4 regions of the Acidovorax sp. GW460-11-11-14-LB4 genome follow, and region 2 is predicted to be linked to each of the others. Evidence: predicted binding sites of a transcription regulator. Region 2 holds the regulator's gene; each other region holds the start of a gene.
The links. The regulator sigma-54, encoded in region 2, starts transcription at its own class of promoters, with help from an activator protein. The targets are predictions, from matches to a motif close to TGGCANGNAANCTGCTTT.

Region 1 (3,626 bases), on a different contig from region 2:
TCATCCCAGGTCATGGTGCCAATCACTGGGGCATAGCCGTTGATGCTGTGCAGGGCCTTGGTGATTTCCTTGGGGTCGGCGGACTTGGCTTTCTGGATGGCCGCCGAAAGCACATACGTGCTGTCGTAGCTGTAGTGGCCACCGTAGGCCGGAGGCTTCTTGAAGGCGGCGATGTACTTTTCAAGGAAGGGCTTGCCGGTGGTGAACTCCTTGGCTTCCAGCACTGGCGAGGTGGCGTACAGCCCCTGCACGATGCCCGCGCCCTTGGTCATGTCGGTGGTCTTGATGGTGTCGCCACCCAGCAGGCTGACCTTGGTGTGGTCTACCTTCTTGAGCGCTTCGAGCAGCGCCAGGGCCTGGAAGTCGTTGAGGGTAGAGACAATCACCTCCACGTTGGCGGCCTTGAGCTCACCGGCCAGCTCGTCGAAGGCCACGGTCTTGTCGTCGAACGACTTGCGCACCACTACTTCCTTTTTCTCGGCCTTGAGCTGTTCGGCAGCGCCATCGGCCAGGCCCTTGCCGTAAGGGGTGCCGTCGTCCAGCGCGGCGTAGCGGTTGGCGCCCAGCTGCGTGGCCGCAAAGGAGCCGATGGCGCGCGCCTGCAGGGTGTCGTTGGCCACCATGCGGAACGTGGTGGGGAACCCGAGCTGCGTGAACTTGGGATTGGTGGAGATGGCGATTTGTGGAATGTCCTTGGCGGCGTAGATGGGGGCGGTCTCAATGCTCACGCCCGAGTTGAGGTGGCCCACCACGGCTACCACACCCGCATCCACCAGCTGCTGGGCGACCGCCTTGCCGGTGGTGGCGTCGGCCTTGTCATCCACGGACACAACCTCCAAGGTCACGCGCTTGCCGTCCACGGTGTAGCCGGACTTGTTGAGTTCCTCCACCGCCAGCTTCACGCCATTGAGCAGATCCTGCCCCAGGGCGCCCAGCGGGCCGCTCAAGGGCTGTGCAACACCAATTTTGATGGTGTCCGGCACCTTGCCGCATCCGGTCAGGAGTGCAGCAGTCGCCACTGCGGTCAAGGCCAGGCTGGCCGAGAAGCGCCGCCGGTTCATGTGCTTGTTCATGCAAAAAACTCCATTTCAGTGTGTCTGTGCGACCAGATGTATATGCGACGCCCTGCTGAGCGGGCTACCGGGTATGCCCTCCCACGGTGTCAGTATTAGCAACTTTCAGGCCCCACAACGGGGGCCAGGGCACCCAGGCCTGGCGGGCCTGGGGCTGGTATGGGCCCTGGGTGAAAGCCCATCGCGACGGCGCTCTGGGGCCGTGCACCACCCCGGCGCACCAATTTGTGGCGTAAAAATTGCTTATGCTTACGGGTATGAATGAGGCTTTGCGCATCGTGGTGGTTGCCCCGGATCTGGCAGTCGCCGACCCTGACGACGAACACGCCGTGGAGCAGGCGGAACGGTCGCGGGCGCTGCGCATCGGGCTGCTGGAGAACAACTTCAACCTGGTGGCCACGCTGCCCGCCGACGTGTTTCTGAGCGAGCGCATTGCCCAGCTGCAGCCTGACCTGATCATCGTGGACGCCGAGAGCGAGGCCCGCGACGCGCTGGAGCATGTGGTGATGGCCACACGCGACGAACGCCGCCCCATCGTGATGTTCACCAACGATGAAGACACCTCGCACGTGAAGGACGCGGTGGCGGCCGGTGTGTCTGCATACATCGTGGCGGGCCTGGCACCGCAGCGCATCCGCCCCATTCTGGACGTGGCCATGGCCCGCTTCCAGCACGAACAGGCTTTGCGCGCCGAGCTGGCCGACGCCAAGACCGAGCTCAAAGACCGCAAGACCATCGACCGCGCCAAGGGCCTGTTGATGCAGCGCCAGGGCCTGACCGAACAGGCCGCCTACGAAAAGCTGCGCAAGACCGCCATGGACAAGGGCCTGAAGCTCGTGGACGTGGCCCAGCGCATGCTGGACGTGATGGATCTGCTAGGGTAAAACCAGAGAACAGCCCCCTGAGCGGCTGCGCCGCTTCCCCCTTCTCTCGAATGATTGCGTCATTCGGGAAGGGGGACGATGCCCTCGCTGCGGTGCGGCCCTTGCTTGGCATCCCTCGCCTGGGCCGCGCCCAATTCCAAGGCCCCTCCCAAATGGTGCGCCGCACAAAGGCAGTGCGAACACACTGATCACAACAAGAACATCCCTGCTGCAAGCCCCGCAGGCGTGTAGCGCTTATTGATCAAGCGCAGACAGCTATCTATTCCATAGCAACCAACGCTCCAACATGGCGCAGCGCACGCTGGCACGCGCTTTGCATTGCACAGTGCAAGACCAATGCAGGTCTGACCACTGACAGCACTGACCCAACGGCGGGCCGGTGCTGGCAAGGAGCCCCGGACCCGTTCCAGGCTCCACCCAGGACAAAGGCGTCCCCACCCGCTCCCGGCGTTGCTTTGATGCAGCCAGGCGCAGTGTGAGGACGCCTTTTTTGTTTTTCACGCCACCAGGGATGCCCCATGACCGATCTGTTGAAAACCAGCCTCAACCGCCGCACCGTGCTGCAGGCCGCCACCGTGGGCGCTGTGGGTGTAAGCCCCGCGCTGCGCGCGCTCGTCCACGCAGCGGGCTCCGACGCCCCCGAGAAGAAGGAAGTCAAGATCGGCTTCATCCCGCTGACCGACTGCGCCAGCGTGGTCATGGCTTCGGTGCTGGGCTTCGACAAGAAATACGGCGTGACCATCGTCCCCAACAAGGAAGCCAGCTGGGCCGGCGTGCGTGACAAGCTGGTGAACGGCGAACTGGACTTTGCCCATGTGCTCTACGGCCTGGTCTATGGTGTGCACCTGGGCACCGCCGGCCCCAAGAAGGACATGGCCGTGCTGATGAACCTGAACAACAACGGTCAGGCCATCACCCTCTCCAAGGCCCTGGCCGACAAGGGTGCGGTGGATGGCCCGTCCCTGGCCAAGCTCATGGCCAGCGAGAAGCGTGAATACACATTTGCGGGCACCTTCCCCACCGGCACCCACGCGATGTGGATGCACTACTGGCTGGCAGCGGCGGGCATCAACCCGCTGTCGGGCGCCAAGCTCATCACCGTGCCCCCGCCGCAGATGGTGGCCAACATGCGCGTGGGCAACATGGACGGCTTTTGTGTGGGCGAGCCCTGGAACCACCGCGCCATCATGGATGGCATTGGCATCACGGCAAACACCACGCAGGACATCTGGAAGGACCACCCCGAGAAGGTGCTGGGCACCACGGCCGAGTTCGTCAAGAAGTACCCCAACACCACGCGCGCCGTGATGATGGCCGTGCTCGAAGCCAGCCAGTGGATCGACGCCAGCCTGTCCAACAAGATGAAGATGGCCGAGACCGTGGCCGGCAAGGCGTATGTGAACACGGGTGTGGACGCCATCAACCAGCGCATTCTGGGCCGCTACCAGAACGGTCTGGGCAAGACCTGGGACGACCCCAACCACATGAAGTTCTTCAACGACGGCGCGGTGAACTTCCCCTACCTGTCCGACGGCATGTGGTTCCTGACCCAGCACAAGCGCTGGGGCCTGCTCAAGAGCCACCCCGACTACCTGGCCGTGGCCAAGGAAGTGAACCAGGTGGACCTGTACAAGTCGGTCGCCAGCGCCATGAAGATCAGCGTGCCCAA
Region 2 (3,626 bases):
GCCCGCTGACGCGGGCTTTTTTTTCGGGGTGGGTACCATCGGGTGGCTACAATCATTGCAAGATTCGTGCCCTATGACCCACCGCCTACTCCCCCTCCTTGTGCTCGCAGCCCTGACCGGCCTTGCGGGCATGGCATATGCCGAAAAGGCTGACCGTGCCAAGCCCATGAACATCGAGGCCGACGCCCTGCGCCACGATGAACTCAAGCAGACCAGCGTGTTCTCGGGCCGCGTGGTGATGACCAAGGGCACCATCGTGCTGCGCGGCGCGCGGCTGGATGTGCGCCAGGACGCCGACGGCTACCAGTACGGCGTGGTCACGGCCGAGGCGGGCAAACGGGCGTTCTTCCGCCAAAAGCGCGACACCGTGGCGGGGGCGCCTGACGAGTTCATCGAAGGCGAAAGCGAAGTCATCGAATACGACGGCAAGGCCGACAACGTGCGCTTCATCACCCGCGCCGAACTCCGCCGGTACCGTGGGTCGGTATTGAACGACGAGATCACCGGCGCCGTGATCGTCTACAACAACCTCACCGATGTGTTCACCGTCGATGGCCAGAAGGCACCAGCCTCTTCTGCCGCAGCGGGCGACACACCAGCGCCCGGTGGTCGTGTGCGCGCCGTGCTGGCGCCCAAAGACCCTCCGCCCGGCGCGGCAGCCCCGGCCCCAGCGCCTGACGCGCCCGCACCGGCGCTGCGCCCCAGCAACAGCCTTGGCGGCGGCGCCAAGTGAGCGGGCCTGCTGTGAGTACCGGTCCTGACTCCCAGGCGGGTAGCCGCCTGGAGGTACAGCATCTGGCCAAATCCTATGGCAGCCGCAAGGTCGTCAAGGATGTGTCGCTGGTGGTGCAAAAAGGCGAGGTTGTGGGGTTGCTCGGCCCCAACGGCGCGGGCAAGACCACATCCTTTTACATGATCGTGGGCCTGGTGCGCAGCGATGCAGGCGATATTCGCATCGACGGCCACTCGGTGGCCCACATGCCCATCCACCGCCGCTCTCGGCTGGGTCTGTCGTACCTGCCGCAAGAAGCCTCGATCTTCCGCAAGCTCACCGTCGAAGAAAACGTGCGTGCGGTGCTGGAACTGCAGCGCGCCGATGACGGCCAGCCGCTGTCGCGCGACGCCATCGAAGAACGCCTGACGGCACTGCTGCAAGAGCTGCGTGTGGACCACCTGCGTGCCTCGCCCGCGCTGGCACTGTCCGGTGGCGAGCGCCGCCGCGTCGAGATCGCCCGCGCCCTGGCCACCCAGCCGCGCTTCATCCTGCTGGACGAGCCTTTTGCCGGCATCGACCCCATCGCAGTGATCGAGATCCAGCGCATCATCGGCTTCCTCAAGGCACGCGGTATTGGTGTGCTCATCACCGACCACAACGTGCGCGAGACGCTGGGCATCTGCGACCACGCCTTCATCATCAGCGACGGCCGCGTGCTGGCGCAGGGCACGCCCTCCGAGATCGTGGACAACGCCGAAGTACGCCGCGTGTACCTGGGCGAGCATTTCCGCATGTGATGAAGCCTGGACTGTCGCTGCGCGTCTCGCAGCACCTTGCATTGACCCCCCAGCTCCAGCAGTCCATCCGGCTGCTGCAGTTGTCCACGCTCGAACTCTCGCAGGAAGTCGAGCAGATGCTCGACGAAAACCCGTTCCTCGAACGCAATGCCGACGAAGCACCGCGCGAGGAGTTTGGCCTGGAAGCCGCCGACACGCCCGCGCAGGCCGACGACTACAGCGCCGATGATGCTATGTTTTCAGGAGCTGTCGGCGCAAGCAGTACTGGCGCTGAGAGCCAAAACGAGGCTGAAATCCCCAGTGCAGGTGCCGACGAGCCCGACTGGAGCGGCGACGGCACCGTCGAGATGGCGCCCAACGACGCCGAGTGGGGTGGCGACGCCCCTGCGCGCACCCGCAACGATGCGGAAGGCGACGAGGCCGACGCCACCGAGCTGGCCCGTTCGCACGAATCGCTCACCGCCTTTTTGCACCGCCAGGCACTGTCGCTGCGGCTGTCTGAAGTGGACACGGCCGCGCTGCGTTTTCTCATCGAATCGCTGAACGACGACGGCTACCTCGAAGAGCCTCTGGAAGAACTCGCTACCAGCCTGGCCGGGCCCGACGACCTGGAACAGATCGAAGAACTGGTGCACCGCTTCACCGTGGCCCAACGTCTGCTGCAGAGCCTGGAGCCCGTGGGCGTGGGCGCGCGCAACCTGGCCGAATGCCTGACGCTGCAGCTCACCGCGCTGGCGGCCGACGAAGACAGCGACGCCGACCCCGAGACCGTGCAGACCGCGCTGCGCATCTGTCAGCAGCCGCTGGAGATGCTGGCCCGCCGCGACATCCGCCGCCTGACGCAGCTGTGCAGCGAAGGTGGCGTGGCCGGAGAAGAACGCACCCGGTCTGCCATGGCACTCATCGCCCGCCTGGAGCCTCGCCCTGGCCGCCGTTTTGCCGACGTAGAGCGCAACATCATCATCCCCGACGTCATCGTGCGCAAAGCCGGTCGCGCCAACGGGCGGGACGGCCAGCACAACTTCATCGTGCAGCTCAACCCCGACGTGATGCCCCGTCTGCGCGTGCACGACATCTACGCAGGTGCGCTACGCGGCCACAAGGGCGGCGAGGGCCACCAGGGCATGCAGCAGCGGCTGCAGGAGGCGCGCTGGTTTATCAAGAACATCCAGCAGCGCTTTGACACCATCCTGCGCGTCTCGCGCGCCATCGTCGAGCGGCAGAAGAACTTCTTCACCCACGGCGAGCTGGCCATGCGCCCCCTGGTGCTGCGCGACATCGCCGACGAGCTGGGCCTGCATGAGTCCACCATCAGCCGCGTGACCACGGCCAAGTACATGGCCACGCCGATCGGTACCTACGAGCTGAAGTACTTCTTTGGCTCTGGCCTGGGCACCGAGACCGGTGGCAATGCGTCCAGCACGGCCGTGCGCGCACTGATCAAGCAGTTCGTGTCCGCCGAAAACCCGGCCAAGCCGCTGTCCGACAGCCAGATCGCCGAGATGCTCAAGGAGCAGGGCATCGAATGCGCCCGCCGCACCGTGGCCAAGTACCGCGAGGCGCTCAAGATCGCGCCGGCGAATCTCCGCAAAGCGCTGTAGTCGCTCTGGCAGCTGGCGCACGGTGCGCCTGCGCTGCCGTAGTCTTTTCTGTTGTTTCCGTATTACCCACCGCAGCCCACCATGGCCCGCATCGTCTTCGACCTCCCACCGCACTTCGGCTTTGCCACCGAGCTGCAGATCTACATCAGCCACGTGAACCAGGGCGGGCACCTGGACAACGCGCAGTTGCTCAGCCTAGTGTCCGAAGCGCGGGTGCGCTTCTTTCAGTCGCTGGGGTACCCCGAGGCGGATGTGGGCGGCCTGTCCATCGTGGTGGGCGACATCGTGGCGCAGTACAAGTCCGAAGGTTTCCATGGCGAGACCATGCGGGTGGAGATGGCCCCGGCAGACTTCAACCGCTACGGCTTCGACCTCGTGTTCTGCATGACCGAGAAGACCTCCGGCCGCGAGGTGGCGCGCGGCAAGATCGGTATCGTCTTCATCGGCAAGGCCGACCGCAAGGTGGCACTGATCCCCGAATCCATCCGCCAATTGCTGCTGGCCCGCGCGGGA
Region 3 (3,626 bases), on a different contig from region 2:
CACGCCGCTGACCTTCTTGACCTGCTCCAAGTAGCTGGTGCCGGTTTGCACGGCCACGACCTTGCCGGTCAGGTCCTTGGCGTTGCGGATCTTGTCGTCCATGGCCACGATGATGCCGCCCGAGCAGTAGTGGGGGTTGGCAAAGGTCACGGCCTTGGAGCGCTCGTCGGTCACGCCGTGCGAGGCGATCACGGCGTCCCAGCGGTTCTGGCCCAGGCCGGTCAGCAGCGCGTCAAAGCCCAGGGTCTTCCATTCGAGCTTGAGGCCCATCTTCTTGACCACCAGCTCCGCCACTTCCACTTCAAAACCTGTGAGCTTGGTGCCTTCAAAGTAGTTGAAGGGGGCGAACTGGCCCTCGGTGGCCACGATGATCTTGCCGTCCTTCTTGATTTCGTCCAGCGTGCGGGCCTGGACGGTGAGGGCAGCGCACAGCGCCACGGCGGTGACAACGGCAGACTTGAAAAATTGCATGACAGGTTCCTGTGGGGGTGGTTCAGGTACAAAAAATCCGGCCTGCGGGTAGGCAGGCCGGAGCGGGTGGATGCGGACATCGCCATTGGCGATGGGCCTCGTCATCAAACGGAAACGTGCGGAAATTATAGGACGCGCGTTCACATTCGGGCCATGCAGGGCAACCCCGATGACCTCGGGGCGCCCTGGTGGTAGGCCGTGCAGCACGTTGCAAGTTGGGTGCCACCCTGGCAAGCGACACCTGGTGCGTGAAGAGCCGGCCTACCGCAGGAAAGCGTCGTACCCCGTCTTCAGGATCAGCGTGCTCACCACCACGATGAAGATGCCCCGCACAAAGCCGGTGCCATGCTTGAGCGCCATGTGGGTGCCGAGCAGGCTGCCCAGCACGTTGGCCACGGCCAGCGTCACCGCAAAGTGCCACCACACATGGCCCTTGGCGGCAAACAACGCAATGGCGGCGATGTTGGTGGCGCAGTTGAGCAGCTTGGCCGACGCCGATGCATTCAGAAAGTCATAGCCCAGCAGTCGCACGAACAAAAAGACGAAGAAGCTGCCGGTGCCCGGGCCAAAGAACCCGTCGTAAAAGCCGATGAGCACACCAATCAGGCAGGCGGCGATCACCTCGGCCCGGCCGGCAAACCGGGGGGTGTGGTGCCGCCCCAACTCCTTCTTGGCCAGGGTGTAGAGCAACACGCCCAGCAGCACCAGGGGCAGCAGCTTGCGCAGGAATTCGGCCGACACCACGGTGACGGCCCAGGCGCCCACGAACGAGCCGGCAAAACCGGCGGCTGCGGCCGGCAGCATGGCCGACCAGCGGATCTGCACCTTGCGGCTGTACTGCCAGGTGGCCATGGCGGTGCCCCAGACCGAGGCCGCCTTGTTGGTGCCCAGCAGCGTGGCCGGGGGCGCCCCCGGAAAAGCTGCAAATAGCGCGGGCACCATCACCAGTCCACCGCCCCCCACGATCGCATCCACAAAGCCCGCGAGCAGCGAGGCCAGGGTCATCAAAATCCATTCCATCGCAGGATTGTCGCACCGGGCCTGCTATCGATTCAGGACCGCTCAGGATCGAGCGGGCAAGAAAAAGGCGCTGGGATCGCCAGCGCCTGAAAGGGTTCACACCTCGTTGGGTGTTTTGAATGTGGTTCTTGATAGAAAGGTTGTCTCCTCGGGCCCCTCGCTTGGCACACCGAAGCGCGCTTTCGAGTGCCGTGACTGTAACGGCTGCACCCTGCTGGTGCATTGGGGGTTTCCCGCCCCCCGTTGTTGGGCGCCGGACAGCTTGCGGGGGCGCTCTGTGCCCCGATTCGGGGGCATCTGGCTGGCATGGCTCGTGCAATGCGCTTGTAACAAATTGCGAAAGGGAGCGTGCATGCGTGCAGTCAACCACCGGGTGTTTGCGGTCGTGTCGTTGTGTCTGGGGCTGTGCACCTGCGCGCTGGCCCAGGGCGTGCCAGAGGCTCCTGCAGTCGCGGCGCCCCTCACGCGCCCCGCCCTGGTGGCCCAGGACACGGTGAATGCGGCCCATACCGGCTGGATGATGACCTCCACCGCCCTGGTGCTGCTGATGACGCTGCCAGGCATTGCGCTGTTTTACGCAGGCATGGTGCGCAGGAAGAACGTGCTCAACACCATGGCCAGCGTGGTGGCCATTGCAGCGCTGGTCAGCCTGCTGTGGTTTGCGGCGGGGTATTCACTAGCCTTCACACCGGGCAGCGCCTGGCTTGGCGGCTGGGACCGTGCTGGCTTTGCCGGGCTCGACTTTCAACTGGAGGCGGGCAAGCTGGCGGTGAGCCACATTGCGCCGCTGATCCCGGAGTCGGTGTACGCGATGTTCCAGCTCACCTTTGCCATCATCACGGCCGCGCTGCTGGTGGGCGCGTTTGTGGAACGCATGCGGTTTTCGGCCATGCTCGTCTTCATCAGCCTGTGGACACTGGTGGTCTATGCGCCAGTGGCGCACTGGGTGTGGGAGCCGGGTGGCTGGCTGGCGCAGATGGGCGCGCTGGATTTTGCGGGCGGCTCGGTGGTGCACGTGAATGCGGGCGTCGCGGGGCTGGTGTGCGCCTGGTTTCTGGGCCGCCGCGCGGGGTATGGGCGTGAGCCGTTTGAACCCTACAACCTGGGGCTCACCATGGCGGGCGCGGGCATGCTGTGGGTGGGCTGGTTTGGCTTCAACGCAGGCTCTGCGGTCGCGGCCGATGGGCGCGCCGGGCTGGCCATGGCAGTGACGCACCTGGCCGCTGCGGCCGGTGCGCTGTCGTGGATGCTGGGTGAGTGGGTGGTGCGCGGGCGCCCGTCGCTGCTGGGGCTGTGCTCTGGCCTGGTGGCGGGGTTGGTGGCCATCACACCTGCCGCCGGTTTTGTCACGCTGCGCTCGGCCGTGGTGATTGGGCTGGTGGCCGGGCTGGCCTGCTACTGGGGCGCGACGGGGCTCAAGCGGCTGCTGCGGGTGGATGACTCGCTCGACGTATTTGGCGTGCATGGCGTTGGCGGCATCGTGGGGTCACTGCTCACCGGTGTGCTGGCCAGCAAGACCGTGGGCGGGGTGGCGGGCAGCCTGCTGACCCAGGCCATCGGCGTGGGCGCCGTGGCGGCCTACAGCCTGGTGGTGACGGCCGCGCTGCTGTGGGTCATCAACTTTGCGATGGGCCTGCGGGTGGACGAACAGAGCGAACAGACGGGGCTGGACATTGCCCAGCACCGCGAGCGCCTGGGCGGCTGAATGAGCCCCCGAGAGACCCGGCAGGCCTTCCCCGCTCCCGCATCGTTGCGCAACGCGGGCAAGCAGGTGCAGTCCGATGGATGACCCCAATGCATTAAGGAGCCGACCATGTCCGATTCCGACAAGCTGGCAATTGCCGCCCACCTGCATGTGCTGTTGCGGCGCAAAACGGGTCGCGTGACCGATACCGAATGGATGGCGGTCAACGCCGACTATGCGCAGGAGATCGTGCGGTTCGCGCGCCAGCGCGCTGTGGACGACAACGCGCCCGATCTGGCCGAGTGGGCCGACCGCCTGGAGCACGCCCTGCACGCCGCTCCCCTTGCAGCGCCGCGCCGTCCGCTGCTGGATGTGGCGGCGCAGGCTGTGCGCTCGCGCCCTGCACCGCCCCCCGAGCCCGCCCCCGAGGTGCCGCGCTATGTGGGCGGCA
Region 4 (3,626 bases), on a different contig from region 2:
GTGCTTTGTGCGCTGGTAGGACTCAATCTGTGGATGTACATCGCGCAGGGGCTGGCTTTGCCGCTCGCCACTGCGGTGGTGATGGCTATGCTGGCCTTTGCCCTCAACATGGCGTATGGCTACTTTGTGGAGAGCCGCTCCAAGCGCGAACTCGCAGCCCTGTTCAGCGCCTATGTGCCTCCAGAGCTGGTGGCCGAAATGGTCAAGCAGCCGGAGCACTACAGCATGCAGGCCACCAACCGGGAGCTGACGGTGATGTTCTGCGACATGCGCGGCTTTACCGCCATGTCCGAGCGGATGGAGCCTTTGCAGCTGCAAGGGTTGTTGAATGAAGTATTTAGCAAGCTCACCCATATCATCCGCAGCCACCGCGGCACCATCGACAAATACATGGGCGACTGTGTCATGGCTTTTTGGGGGGCTCCAGTGGCCACGCCGGATCATGCCCAACTGGCAGTGACTGCGGCCCTGGAGATGTCGCAGGCCATTGGGCAAATCAACGCCAATCATCGCCAGCGCGGTTTGCCCGAGATCGGGGTGGGCATTGGGCTCAACACCGGGGTCATGTGCGTGGGTGACATGGGCTCTGACATCCGGCGCAGCTATACGGTCATCGGCGATGCGGTCAACCTTGGCTCCCGCCTGGAGGGACTGTCCAAGCACTACGGTACTTCGATCGTGGTGAGCGAATCTGCCATGCAGCTCGCCCCTCAGTTTGTATGGCAGGCCATGGACCGCGTGCGCGTCAAAGGCAAGGCGCAGGCCGTGCCGATTTACCAGCCCCTTGCACCCAGGGGGCAGCTATCCACCGATCTCGCTGAAGAACTGGCTGTGTGGGAGGGTTTTCTGCGTGCCTACGCAGCACAAGAATGGGCACAATGCGACAAACTGATGGGGCAGTTGCGAGGTCTTAGACCCCACAGCATCCTGTACGAGTTGTACGCGGCACGGGTCGAAGGCCTGCGTAATTTGCCTTTCAACCCGGATTGGGATAGCGCCACCAATTTCGACACCAAGTAGAAGGCTTGACATGAAGGTTCGTGTGCTGGGGTGCTCCGGCGCTATCGCCAAGGACTGTCGCACGACATCGTTCTTGATCGGTGACAGCATCTTGCTCGATGCGGGAACTGGTGTGGGCGACCTCACGCTGGAAGAGATGGCCAAGATTGACCATGTGCTGCTGACCCATTCTCACCTGGATCACATCGCCTCGCTGCCCCTGATGCTCGACGCCGTGTCATCGCTGCGCACTGGCCCGGTGCAGGTACACGCGTTGGCTGCCACCATTGGGGCGCTTCAGGCGCATGTATTCAACAACGTTATCTGGCCAGATTTCAGCGCCATACCGTCTACCGCATCCCCGTTTCTGCAGTATCGAGCTTTTGCATCTGGTGATTTACTGAGCATCGCAGGTGTTCAGGTCGAAGTGCTACCAGCACACCATACTGTCCCAGCTGTAGGCTTTGCCGTGCAAGGCGATACCGGCTGGTGGGTGTTTAGCGGGGATACCGAGCGCAATCCGTCGTTCTGGAATCGCGTCAACACATTGGCGGTGGCTTGCTTGGTGATCGAGACGGCTTTCAGTAATCGTGAGCGTGACCTAGCGCGCCGTAGCTTGCATCTCTCTCCGGAGGCCTTGGCGCAGGAGCTGGAACACATCCCCGTAGCTGACCGTTACCCCATCTACATCACACACACCAAGCCGTCCGAGACCTCACTCATCATGGACGAGATCAAACGGCTCGACTGCACAGCAAACACACTTTACAGCTCGCATGACATTCGTTGGTTGAGTGCGGGGCAGACGATGGATGTCTAGCGAAAGTGCCCCTGGGCATGACAATACTGGGTGACAAAAATGTAATTTCAAGAGTAATTGAGACCGATCTTCGAGTAAAAGGCAATGTCGATGGACGGCAGCGTTAAGTAAATTCGTCAACTCATACTTGATTGAGGTCTTTTCGGGGCGCTCACTAAATATTGGGCGACTCCTGAAGGCTTGTCAGTTTGCTGGCGGGGGGCCTACTTGCTATTTGGATTTATGTCGACTGGGTGTAGTCGTCCTCCGTTTCAATAAGCAGGCACAGCAATTGCATAGTCATTGTGCATTTGCAACTTTTCCTAGGAGTTTTTCATGAAGCGTTCTATTCAAAAGGGTTTCACCCTGATCGAATTGATGATCGTGGTTGCGATCATCGGCATCTTGGCTGCTGTCGCGTTGCCTGCCTACAAGGACTACACGGTCAAGGCGCGCATGTCTGAAGTGGTTCTTGCTGCTTCTCAGTGCCGCACTACCATCAGCGAAACCATCCAGAGCATGAACCCCACGTCGACGTTGTCGGGTACCAATGCCTTCGGTTGCGATGCGACCAACCCCACCAAGATGGTGGCATCGATTGCAGCCGATGCAGTGACTGGAACAATCACTGTTGTGCCGCATGCCAGCAATCTGGGTCAAGCCACTGCTTTTGTCGCTGCTAGCGATTACATTACGCTGACACCAAAGAAGGACAGTGCAGGTGCAGCTTACGCTTTGGGTACTGCCACCACTGGCGGCCAGGGCACCCAAGTGTACGAATGGGTTTGCAAGGGCAATGGTGCTGCACTCAAGTACTCGCCAGGTTCTTGCCGCTGATAGCGGTCTCGAATCGGTATAACTTATGATTCGCAAAAGGGGGCTTCGGCCCCCTTTTCGTTTGATTGCTCTACGCACCGTGCCAATGACCTCCGATTCGTCACCTCGCCCCGCCCGCTGGACAGTGCTGGCCGCCTTCGTGTTTGCGCTGAGTTGGCTGCTGCCCAACCACCACGAGCCCTGGGTGGATTTTTATTCCGATGCCTGGGCCGCGCTTGTGCTTTGGTGTGTGGGGGCCGCGGTGTTTTGGCGCAGTCGGCAGCTGACTCGCATGACGTGGCACACGCTGCCGATACTGGCGTTAGGCTGCGTTGCCATTGTGTGGATGCAGTACGCCGTCGGCTTGGTGGAGTCTTTCGGTGTCGCGTGGATTAGTTCCCTGTACCTTTTGGGTTTGATGCTGGCGCTGCTTGTGGGCACTGCGTGGGAGCGATGGCAGCCGGGGCAATGCGCCGATTTCCTGTTCATCGCAGTGCTGGTTGGAGCATCGGGCTCGCTGTTGATTCAGGTGCAGCAGTGGTTGCGCCTCGATCCAGGGCAGTTTTTCTGGCTATTCATTCCGCCGCCGCCCTCCCGCTTTCATGCCAATCTGGGTCAGCCCAACCAGCTGTCCAGCCTGCTGTGCTTGGGAGTGCTGGCCTGCGCCTGGCTGAATGGCCGCGGGCGCCTGCCGGGTTGGGTGGCCTGGGGCTGGGCTGTACTGCTGGCGGTGGGGCTGGCGCTGACAGATTCGCGTACAGGTTGGGCTATCGTACTGGTGGTTTTGGGCGCGCTGCTGGTGTGGCGGCAGCGGCTGGCCATCCCGCGCCGCTTGCTGGTAGCTGCCTTCGCCTGGGCCGTGATTTTCGCACTTTGCGTGGTGGCACTGCCGCATGTCAACCTGTGGTTGGGGCGGGCCAACGAGTTGCAGGAACTGCGAGGCGCCTCGACGCTGCATTTACGGCTCGAGTACTGGGCCAAGGCTTGGGAAGCCGTGCTACGCCAGCCTTGG

Region 1: AC07X4_RS04670 (ANTAR domain-containing response regulator) is a predicted target of sigma-54. The motif match lies at 1,302-1,319, and genes of this name have one in related genera.
Region 3: AC07X4_RS19060 (ammonium transporter) is a predicted target of sigma-54. The motif match lies at 1,794-1,811, and genes of this name have one in related genera.
Region 4: AC07X4_RS17285 (pilin) is a predicted target of sigma-54. The motif match lies at 2,080-2,097, and genes of this name have one in related genera.

Annotation. Positions count from the first base shown of each region.
Region 1 is NZ_JBWKYJ010000006.1:63,485-67,110, reverse strand. It holds gene AC07X4_RS04675 (branched-chain amino acid ABC transporter substrate-binding protein) at 1-1,073, opposite strand, end outside; gene AC07X4_RS04670 (ANTAR domain-containing response regulator) at 1,331-1,957, shown strand; gene AC07X4_RS04665 (CmpA/NrtA family ABC transporter substrate-binding protein) at 2,476-3,626, shown strand, end outside.
Region 2 is NZ_JBWKYJ010000066.1:5,432-9,057, reverse strand. It holds gene lptA (lipopolysaccharide transport periplasmic protein LptA) at 74-733, shown strand; gene lptB (LPS export ABC transporter ATP-binding protein) at 730-1,512, shown strand; gene AC07X4_RS19175 (RNA polymerase factor sigma-54) at 1,512-3,113, shown strand; gene AC07X4_RS19170 (acyl-CoA thioesterase) at 3,195-3,626, shown strand, end outside.
Region 3 is NZ_JBWKYJ010000065.1:10,916-14,541, reverse strand. It holds gene AC07X4_RS19070 (ABC transporter substrate-binding protein) at 1-471, opposite strand, end outside; gene AC07X4_RS19065 (sulfite exporter TauE/SafE family protein) at 733-1,491, opposite strand; gene AC07X4_RS19060 (ammonium transporter) at 1,844-3,196, shown strand; gene AC07X4_RS19055 (hypothetical protein) at 3,305-3,626, shown strand, end outside.
Region 4 is NZ_JBWKYJ010000054.1:8,275-11,900, reverse strand. It holds gene AC07X4_RS17295 (CHASE2 domain-containing protein) at 1-1,020, shown strand, start outside; gene AC07X4_RS17290 (MBL fold metallo-hydrolase) at 1,031-1,819, shown strand; gene AC07X4_RS17285 (pilin) at 2,135-2,635, shown strand; gene AC07X4_RS17280 (PglL family O-oligosaccharyltransferase) at 2,721-3,626, shown strand, end outside.